Regions from separate parts of the Arthrobacter sp. CP30 genome, predicted to be linked through region 1. Evidence: riboswitches for the same ligand, from Rfam matches in the RefSeq annotation. Region 1 holds a riboswitch; each other region holds the start of a gene.
The links. Region 1 has a riboswitch for cyclic di-AMP ahead of ACTIMO_RS14175 (NlpC/P60 family protein). Riboswitches for the same ligand answer to the same signal wherever they lie in the genome.

Region 1 (3,269 bases):
TGCAGGAACGGTGCCCGGGTGGTGGCCGAGGCGAACTTCGACCCGAATTCCCCGAAGGAGAGGTGCTGGGCCCTCGCGTCGACCAGGCCGAACGTCGCCACGTCCCAGAACGCCGTCGAACCGCCGACGCCGAGGACCACTTCGTAGCCGTCCGGGGCGCCGAAGAAGGAGGACAGTCCTTCGCGCACACGCCCGACCAGGTCGCGCACCGGCGCCTGGCGGTGCGAGGTGCCGAGGAGCGTTGGTCCGGCGGCGACGAGCGCATCGATCTGGCCGCTCCGCACCTTCGACGGACCGGCACCGAAGCGGCCGTCGGCGGGCAGGAGGTGGTCGGGGATGCGGGGCGCTTCGCTCATGGGGTGCTCCAGCTGATCGGCGGGGGTATCGCCCTCATTCTGCCCCAGCAGCGGGTGGCCCTCCATTTGTGAACAGATGCCCGGGGCCCCTCCGCGCCCGCCGGGGACCCCCTCGGCGGGAATCACCGGAGCGGTCGCATGGGTTAACCTTGGGAGGCATGGGGCGGAACCGGCTGTGGCGGCCGCGGTGCCCCACCCGCGTGAGGCATTCCAGCCGCGCACCCGCACCGCACCAAGGAGCTGACCCGCATGACGGACCTCATCGACACCACCGAGATGTATCTGCGGACCATTCTCGAGCTCGAGGAGGAGAACATCGTGGCGCTCCGTGCGAGGATCGCCGAACGGCTGCGCCACTCCGGTCCGACCGTCTCCCAGACCATCGGGCGGATGGAGCGCGACGGCCTCGTGGTCGTCTCCGGTGACCGCCACCTCGAACTCACCGAACTCGGGCGGCATCGGGCCACCGGCGTGATGCGGAAGCACCGCCTGGCCGAGCGCCTGCTCAGCGACGTGATCGGCCTCGACTGGGCGTACGTCCATGACGAGGCCTGCCGCTGGGAGCATGTCATGAGCGAGCGTGTCGAGCGGCGGCTGTACGAACTGCTCGGCCAGCCCTCGGAGTCGCCGTACGGCAATCCGATCCCCGGTCTCGAGGCCATCGGCGGCATCCGGTCGGAGCTGTTCACGGACGGCGTCGTCACCCTGCTCTCGGCCATGGGTACCTACTCACCCGACAAGCGGGTGACGCTCGTCCGTCTCGCCGAGCCCATCCAGGTCGATCCCGAACTCCTCACCCAGCTGGACGAGGGCGGCTTGCGCCCCGGTGCGGACCTCGCGCTGGAGTCCGTGGGCGGGTACGTCTCCGTGCGTGTCCCGGGCGTCGAGGGAGCCCTCGAGCTGCCCCCCGAGGTCGCGTCGCACGTCTTCGTGTCCGTCGCCGCCTGACGGCTCCACCACCGGTCCCTGACGGCTCCACCGCGGGTCCCTGACGGTGCTTGGCCCCGGACCGTCACGGCGCCGGCACGGCGATTTCTTCGCGCCCGGGCGCGCCTCGGATGGTCGCCGTCACCAAGAACATACCGTTCCGTGACCGGAACGTGACATAGGGTGCTTTCTGTTGTAGCCTTCATCTCGTGCCAAATTCGCTCTAGATCCGGCACCCTCCTGCAAATCGCCTAGCTCTGCCATTGCCGGAGGTCCGTCCGCACCATCGCATGGCAGAGGCGGGGGAACCAATTTCGGGTTTCTGCACAGAAATCCTTGGGGTTAAGTCGCTTGCTCACGCAGCGGCCGGGTGACTCCCATCCGAATCCGACAGCTCACCTCGCAGGCGTTGGGAGAGGCAATCCACCGTGTCCACCAGCTCTTCGCTGGGCCGCCACCGCGCGCCCAAAACGGTCAGCCCGCTGACCACCCTGTCGACAGCAGTCGCATCCAACGCCGGTTCCGTCGGCCGCCAGGCAGCCGTCATCGTCGCCGCCTCGGGCCTGGTCCTCACGGCCGGCCTGCCGGCCCACGGCGTCACCACCGCGGACCGTGAGGTCCAGTCCTCCGCAGCCCTGACCATCAGCCGCGTCGTCTCCGCCGAGGTCACGGTCCCGGCCACGGCGAAGGTCACGTTCGAGCGGGTCGCCGTCGAGGTCACCCCCGCCCCCGAGTCCGTCGAGGAAGCCCCCGTCGTCGAGGAAGCCCCCGTCGTCGCGGCCCCCGCACCCGTCGCCGTCGTCGCGGCCCCCGCACCCGTCGCCGCCGTCGAGGCACCAGCACCGGTCGTTCCCGCTGTGGAGGTTCCGGTCGCAGCAGCACCCGTGGCCGCCGTCGCCGCGCCGGTTGCCGCGCCCAGCGCCCCGGTCGCCGCAGCGCCTGCAGCCGCCGCACCTGCTCCTGCCGCTCCGGCGCCCGCAGCCCCCGTGGAGCAGTCCGCTCCGTCATCCGGTGTCGCCGCCGGACTCGTGGCCTCCGCCTACGGCCAGATCGGCGTCGCGCAGGACTGCACCGCCATGGTCGAGACCGCCCTGCGCTCCGTCGGCAAGTCCGTCGGAGACCTGGCCCCGGGCCAGTTCTTCCAGTTCGGTGACGTCGTCGGCACGCCCGCCGCGGGCGATCTCGTCATCACCGGCGGCCATGTCGCGATCTACGTCGGCAACGGCCAGGTCATCAGCGGTGGCCTCAACGGCATGAACACCGACATCCACAACCTGTCAGACCTTCCCGGCGCAAGCTTCGTCCGCGTCCGCTGATCACCACACACGGAGAATCCCTTATGACTTCACGCACCACGATCGCCCGCCACCGCTCAGAAGCGCAGACCACTGCCGGCTTCTCCGCCCTCGCCGCAGCAGTCACCACCAACGCCGGCGGCATCGGCCGCCAGGCCGCCGTCATCGTCGCGGCCTCCGGCCTCGTCCTCACCAGCGGTGTCGCGGCCAACGCCGCCGACCTGCAGCCGCAGCGTGAGGTAGCCACCTCCAACGTCTCGGTCTCGTCGGTTCGCGCGGCCGTCGTCGCCTCGAACTCGTCCGTCGTGTCCTTCAACATGACGCCGGTCAAGGTCAAGGCCAAGCCTGTCGTCAAGACCCCGAAGGCCCCCGTCGTCGTGGCTCCCGTCGTCGAGGAGGTCGCCGTCCCCGTCGTCGAGACCGCTCCCGTCGTCGAGGCAGCACCGGTCGCCGCGGCAGCTCCCGCCGCCCCCGCCGTCGCCGCCCCGGCGGCCGTTGCGCAGGCTCCCCAGGCTGCGGCCGTCGCCGCTCCCGCCGTCGCCCCGGCTCCCGTCGCGGCACCGGCACCGGCGCCCGTCACCGCCCCCGCTCCGGCACCCGCGGTGTCCTCCGGTGTCGCCGCGACCATCGCGGAAGCTGCGAAGGGCCAGCTCGGCGTCATGCAGGACTGCACCCGCCTGGCGAGCAATGC
Region 2 (3,269 bases), on a different contig from region 1:
CAGCGGATCCGTGGACAGCACTGGAACCGTGAAGAGGATTCCAGAAATCAGGAACAGCAACTCCAACGTGATGTGTCCGTACCAGGAGGGCAGCATCGCGTCTGCGATACCGCTGAGGTAGACCCCGTAGAAGCTCACCAGGAACACTGGGATCATGAAGGCCGGATGGAGCAGGATTCTAGCCGTTCTGGACTTTAGACCAGCATGCGCAAGCCTCAGGACCGGTCGGCCGAGGCCACGGTGAGGAGTTGCGCGTAAGAGGAGCGTGCCTGGCCGGCCCAGAACCAGCAAGGGCGGCACCGCCATCATGAGAGTGAGTTGCTGGAACATGAAGACGGAGAACATTCGCAGCCCGTAGCCCTCGACTCCGGCACCCATGGTGATCATGATGATCATGCACCCTGAGAGGAAAACTGCTGTCCGCCACACCGGCCAGGATCTACCGGATGTCCACAGGCGGATCGCACCTGTCAGGTACAAAAGGCCCAGTAGTAAGGCGATTGCAGGTATCAGCGGGATCGGCTGCAAGGTTGGCGCCAGGTACGTTGCCCATGAAGGAGGTGCTTCCGGTATCCATACCGGTCCGCTGACCCATGGTTCGTTCACTGTTGCCCGCCCTTCCTCATTCATTATCGCCGCCCCTTGGTCATCACCGCCAAAGAGTTCTGATCAGTGATGCGTGCCTGTGCCACAGCGAATGCGCGTCGCGTGAGGAGGACCTCTCGAGGCAACAGCACCAGGCTGGCTTGCATCAGTGGAACTTGAGCCGACGCTCGTTACTTTGACGTGCAGGTTTCAGTGGTCGGGCCGGTTCTGCTGTCCTCCTCGTGGTGCCTGTGGATGGGATTTGAGGAGGTGGAAAAGGAAATAGCGGCAAGCACCCCCGTCCAGGGCACTTGCCGCTATCTCAGCTCAAGGGTATTCGCTTCAGCAGACAGTTCTACTAGCTGACGCGAACGAAGGAGGATCCGGCGAGGTCGGACAGCGGGTGTTCCATGGTGGCGTTGATGCCGTTCATGCCGCTGCTGATGACCTTGCCGCCGCCGACGTAGATGGCGACGTGGCCCGGGCGGATGACGAGGTCACCAGGAGCCGGGGTGGCAACGACGGTCCCGAACTGGAAGAACTGCATGGGGCCGAGGTCCCCGACGTTCTTGCCGATCGAGCGCAGGGCCCGCTCGACGAGAATGGTGCAGTCCTGGGTGGAGCCGATCTGGGCGTAGGCCGAGGCGACCAGGGCAGCACCGACGCCGCTAGCGGCAACAGTGGGCTGAGCGGCAGCCGGAGCGGCCGGGGCTGCTGCAATGGGCGCAATGGATGCCGAGGTGAGGGAGATGCCGGCAGGCGCTGCGGCGGGAGCAGGTGCCGGGGCAGGTGCACTGTAGAAGACCTGGTTGGCAGGGAGCGCGGCAGGCACTGCTGCGGGGCTCACAACAGCACTGGCAGCGGCCGGACCGGAAAGCTTGATCTGCTGGCCCGGGTAGATCACCGATGCGAAGGACAGGCCGTTGGTGGCCAGCAGCGCATCAAGGTTCACACCATGGCGTGCAGCGATCGCGCCCATGGTGTCACCGGAAGCCACCGTGTAGGTACCAGCTGCAGACGCCTGAACAACAGGGGTCTGGACAGCGGGGGCCTGCACCGCAGGTGCCTGGGTGGTGACGGCGGTCGATGCGGCTTCGGAGTACGTTCCTGCCTGCGCTGCGGGGGCTCCGACGGCGAAGACGAGGCCGCCGGTTGCGGCGGCGACGATGGCCGGCTTACCCAGTGCGACGGCGCCGGTCTTTGCCGAATACGCCAGGCCTTCGAGGGCGACGGAGTGAGTGACGGCCGCGCGGTGGCGTGCCGGAATGGACGATCGTGACATGGTGATTGCCTCTCCCATGCCTGCGGGGTGAGCTGTCGGGTTCGGATGGGAGTCACCCGGCCGTCTCGAAGATCTATCCATCACAGCGTCATAGGACGAACCGTGGCAGACAGACTTCGTAGATCGGCTTAACCCCGAGGATCAACAACACGGGACGTGTCGCGATCCGGTGGAAACGTGGTTCCCCCGTCCCTGCCAACTGGGTGATGCGAACGGGTCCCGGGAGCAGCGGCAGGGCTCGGCATTCTGCGCGGGAGAGCGAACTCGGCGGGTGCCGGGGTCACGTGAGGACAATACCCTAGGGTGGTATCGATTGTCACGTTCCCATAACGCACACTCCTGAAGGATGCCAGTGACGGGGTGAGAAACAGATGACCAGATACGACGCGGAACTTCTTGGTCAGATGATCGTTCACCTGGTTCACCTTCTTCACGGATACTTAGGGGACCGTGCATCTCACACGGCTGAGAACCGCGTCGTCAACGCACTGGGCCACTCGTGTCGTCGACGATGATGATGAGGGAAGCAAAGATGACACTTCGCACCGAACACAACCTTAATGACATCTCCTCCAGGGGTGCGACACAATCGGGCGAAGCCCCGAACGTTGATGAGAGTAGTGGCACTCACCATGGTTACGCCGCTGACAGAAGTGCCTACCTGCGTCGGCTCAAGCGCATGGAAGGTCAGGTTCGTGGTATAGCCCGAATGGTCGAGGAGGACAAGTACTGCATCGACATCCTCACTCAGGTCGCTGCCGTCAACAGTGCCATGCATGCCTTCAGTCTCGGGCTCCTTGAGAGTCACCTGACGCATTGCGTTGCAGACGCTGCACGGGAGGCAGCAGGTACGAACATCACCGGCGATACAACCGACATAGGTCTGATCGATCAGAGAATTAAGGAAGCGACTCAAGCCATAGGGCGGCTGCTGAGATGACAGAACCCATTCGATGGGGTCAACGACAACAGCCGGTCACTAGCGCAGGCCTCGGCACTCTAGAAAACCGAAGCTTCCCAACACCATCGCGGCCGAGTCCTCAATGAGTAGGGCGTGGCCCCCGGCTCGATGACAGGGGTGTCTTGTTAGTCCCTTATACGGCTTTGACCGACTACCGACCGCGAGAGCTGCAGGGGTATCGCCGCAACCGGTGGTTGGGTTGCGTTACTGAGGTCGATCATCATTGAGGCAGCGACACCTTCACGGCCAATGTTCATCGGTGTCCGCTGACCCGATGAGAAACTCACCGAGTTTTCGTCCTACGGTCACCTGAATTCCACATTTCCCCGACGATGGCTGCATCTTTCTATAAAAGGGTCTCCTACGCAGACCGGCTGCTGCGGCTGTCGGTTGCCGCCCGGCCCTACCTGGTCACGGTCAGCGTCCCGATCCGCGATCATC
Region 3 (3,269 bases), on a different contig from region 1:
TAGCCGACGTCTGACATCGGTGCACCTTCCGCTGCCGTGCTCCGCGCAGCGGCGGAAAACGCCGGTCCGACGCGTGATCAGCTGATGCGGTCGTGAAGAATACAGAAGAACTCTCGAAGCGTCTCGGTGTCACTATCGACACCGAGACGCTTCGTCTTGCCCTGACGCACAGGTCCTACGCGTACGAGAAGGGCGGCATCCCCACCAACGAGCGCCTTGAGTTCCTCGGTGACTCGGTGCTCGGCCTCTCGGTGACGGACGCGCTGTACAGGGACAACCCGGATCTGTCCGAGGGTGAACTGGCGAAGCGACGGTCCGCCGTGGTCAGCACCAGGGCGCTCGCCGGCGTCGCCAGGGCACTGGACCTCGGCAGCTACGTGCTGCTCGGCCAGGGGGAGAAGCTGACCAACGGGCGGGACAAGGCCTCCATCCTCGCCGACACCATGGAGGCCGTGATCGGCGCCGCGTACCTGAGCCACGGCATCGAGACCGCCCGCGCCATGGTCATGCGCCTCATCGGTCCCCTCCTGCGGGACTCCGCCGTGCTCGGTGAGGGGACGGACTGGAAGACCCGAATCCAGGAGACGGCAGCGGGCAGGCGGCTCGGCGCCATCGACTACCAGGTCGACGGGACGGGTCCCGACCATGCGCGCACCTTCACCGCGCGTCTCGTCATCGGCGGGGTGGAGTACGGCGCGGGTGGTGGGCACTCGAAGAAGGAGGCCGAGCAGGCGGCTGCGGCTGCTTCGTGGAAGCTCCTCGCCGACGTTCAGGACGTGCCTGCGACCGTCACGGGAGCCGGCGACGTCGGCGTGCGTCCTGCAGGTGTCGTGACCGGTCGCTCCGGCGGCGCGCGGAGGCACACCGACCACGCGGGGCTCCCCGAGCGCTCAGACTCCGACGACGGAGCATGAGTGCCTGAACTCCCCGAGGTGGAGGTGGTCCGGCGGGGACTGTCCCGCTGGGTCACCGGGCGGGCGGTCGAGAAGGTCGACGTCCTCGATCCACGATCCCTGCGTCGTCATGTCAACGGGGTCGAGGATTTCGTCGGTGACGTCACCGGCGCGCGCATCACCGATGTGGTGCGGCGCGGGAAGTTCCTCTGGATGGTCCTCGAGGATCCGGCGGCGGATGACGCCGCCCCGCCGCTGGCGCTGATGGCCCACCTCGGCATGAGCGGGCAGCTGCTCATCGAGGACGCAGCGGCGCCCCCGGAGAAGCACCTGAAGGTTCGCCTGGCCCTGTCGCGGGCGACGGGGGAGGACGGCTCCGCCCTGCCCACGGATCTGCGTTTCGTCGACCAGCGGATCTTCGGTGGGATGTTCGTCACGGGCTTCGAGCCGACACCGGACGGTCACCCCGGTGGGCTGGGGGGAAGCGACACCGCGCTCGTGCCCCACCAGGCCGCGCACATCGCCCGCGACCCCCTCGATCCGGCATTCTCCTTCGAGGAGTTCCACCAGCGCCTGCGCCGCCGTCGCACGGGGTTGAAGCGTGCCCTGCTCGACCAGGGACTCGTCTCGGGGATCGGGAACATCTACGCCGACGAGGCGCTGTGGGCTGCGCGCCTCCACTATGCGCGGCCCACGGAGACGATGCGCCGACCCGACACCCGGCGCATCGTGGACGCCGCCACCGAGGTGATGACCCGTGCCCTTGCCGCTGGGGGGACGAGCTTCGACTCCCTCTACGTCAACGTCAACGGTGCATCGGGCTACTTCGCCCGCGATCTCGAGGCCTACGGGCGTTCAGGCCGGCCGTGCCGCAGGTGTGCTGCAGAGGGACGGACCACGTCGATCCGGCGGGAGCATTTCATGAACAGGTCCTCCTTCTTCTGCCCCGTCTGCCAGCCCCGGCCGCGGAACGCGAGACCCTGAGCAGCGCCGGGACAGCGGCACCCGGCCGTTCGTGATCCAAACGTGACAAGTCGGGGATCACCGCGTACCGTTGAACCCGCGCCCGCTCCACCACGGAGGGGCGCCCCTCCTCTCTCTGCCTAACCCTGTCGATGAGGACGGACCGTTCGCTACACACATCGACAGGGGCGGGGGAACCGATAGCGGACCCACTCACGGGTCCTAGGGGTCAAGACGCGCGTGCACCAGCTCTGGGGCGGTGGTGCACGAACACCACGTCCGGATGTCCCATCCGAACCCGACAGCTAACTTCGTAGGCATTGGGAAAGGCATCAGCATGTCCAAGAAGAGCCATATCGCACGCCACCGGGCAGTCCCCACGCGTGTCAACCCCCTCGTTACCGCCTCACGGGCCGTCTCCGCGAGCGCCTCGATCGCCGGCAAGCCCGCCGCCGTCGTCGTCGCGGCCTCCGGCCTCATGCTCGGCGCGGCACTGCCCGCCAGCGCTTCCGGCGAGATCAGCGTCCAGTCGGTTCCCGTCCAGCAGGTCGCGGCCACCCCCGCCGCAGCCGGTACCTACACCGTCCAGTCCGGTGACACCCTCGGCAGCATCGCCGCGGCCCATGGCGTCAGCCTGGACACCCTGTTCTCGGCGAACGGCCTGGGCTACGCCTCGGTCATCTACCCGGGCCAGTCCATCGCACTCGGCGGATCCGCCGCTCCCCAGCAGCAGTACTCGGTGCAGTCCGCCTCGATCGTCGCCGCTCCCGCGGCAGCGCCCGTCGCCGCTCCCGTAGCAGCGCCCGTCGCCGCTCCTGTCGATGACGCGCCGACCTACAGCCTCCAGTCCTCGTCGATCGGCGCCACCGGCATCGTCGGAACGGCCATGCAGGGAGAGGGATCGGGCTACGTCTACGGCGGCACGGCCTTCGGCGGCTGGGACTGCTCGGGCTTCGTCCAGTGGGTCTACGCGCAGAACGGCATCAACCTGCCGCGCACCACGTGGTCCCAGTTCGCCGCCCTGCGCCCCACCGGTAACCCCCAGCCGGGTGATCTGGTGAGCCAGAACGGTGGGAGCCACGTCGGCATCTACCTCGGCAACGGCCAGATGATCAGCGCACTGAACCCGTCGCAGGGTACGCAGGTGCACCCCGTCTCCGTCATGTCGGTGGACGGCTACTACACCCGCTGATCGATCGGTCGGCCCACCCGGTCCGCGGTCACGCTGCGAGCCGAAGGAGTGAGGTCGAGCTCCAGCAGTGACGCCTGACGAAGGGCGGGATGCACAGCATCCCGCCCTTCGTCGTACCCCCGTTCCGACGCCGGCCGGCACCATGTCCGAGCGGTCGGGAGCGCCGTGCACGTCGAGCACGGGGCAGGCTCCGCAGGCTCCGGCCGCGGACGACGGCGCGT

Region 2: it holds a riboswitch for cyclic di-AMP, as region 1 does, so the genes downstream of both, ACTIMO_RS01885 (LysM peptidoglycan-binding domain-containing protein) here and ACTIMO_RS14175 (NlpC/P60 family protein) in region 1, are expected to answer to the same signal.
Region 3: it holds a riboswitch for cyclic di-AMP, as region 1 does, so the genes downstream of both, ACTIMO_RS09715 (C40 family peptidase) here and ACTIMO_RS14175 (NlpC/P60 family protein) in region 1, are expected to answer to the same signal.

What each region holds. Positions count from the first base shown of each region.
Region 1 covers NZ_JBQEMM010000011.1:91,052-94,320, reverse strand. The annotation lists gene serC (phosphoserine transaminase) at 1-356, opposite strand, end outside; gene ACTIMO_RS14180 (metal-dependent transcriptional regulator) at 606-1,304, shown strand; cyclic di-AMP (ydaO/yuaA leader) riboswitch at 1,538-1,706, shown strand; gene ACTIMO_RS14175 (NlpC/P60 family protein) at 1,712-2,599, shown strand; gene ACTIMO_RS14170 (NlpC/P60 family protein) at 2,623-3,269, shown strand, end outside.
Region 2 covers NZ_JBQEMM010000001.1:373,768-377,036, forward strand. The annotation lists gene ACTIMO_RS01880 (cytochrome c oxidase assembly protein) at 1-630, opposite strand, end outside; gene ACTIMO_RS01885 (LysM peptidoglycan-binding domain-containing protein) at 944-1,867, opposite strand; cyclic di-AMP (ydaO/yuaA leader) riboswitch at 1,870-2,088, opposite strand; gene ACTIMO_RS01890 (metal-sensitive transcriptional regulator) at 2,400-2,807, shown strand.
Region 3 covers NZ_JBQEMM010000006.1:31,839-35,107, forward strand. The annotation lists gene rpmF (50S ribosomal protein L32) at 1-14, shown strand, start outside; gene rnc (ribonuclease III) at 93-914, shown strand; gene mutM (bifunctional DNA-formamidopyrimidine glycosylase/DNA-(apurinic or apyrimidinic site) lyase) at 915-1,877, shown strand; cyclic di-AMP (ydaO/yuaA leader) riboswitch at 2,015-2,191, shown strand; gene ACTIMO_RS09715 (C40 family peptidase) at 2,194-3,048, shown strand.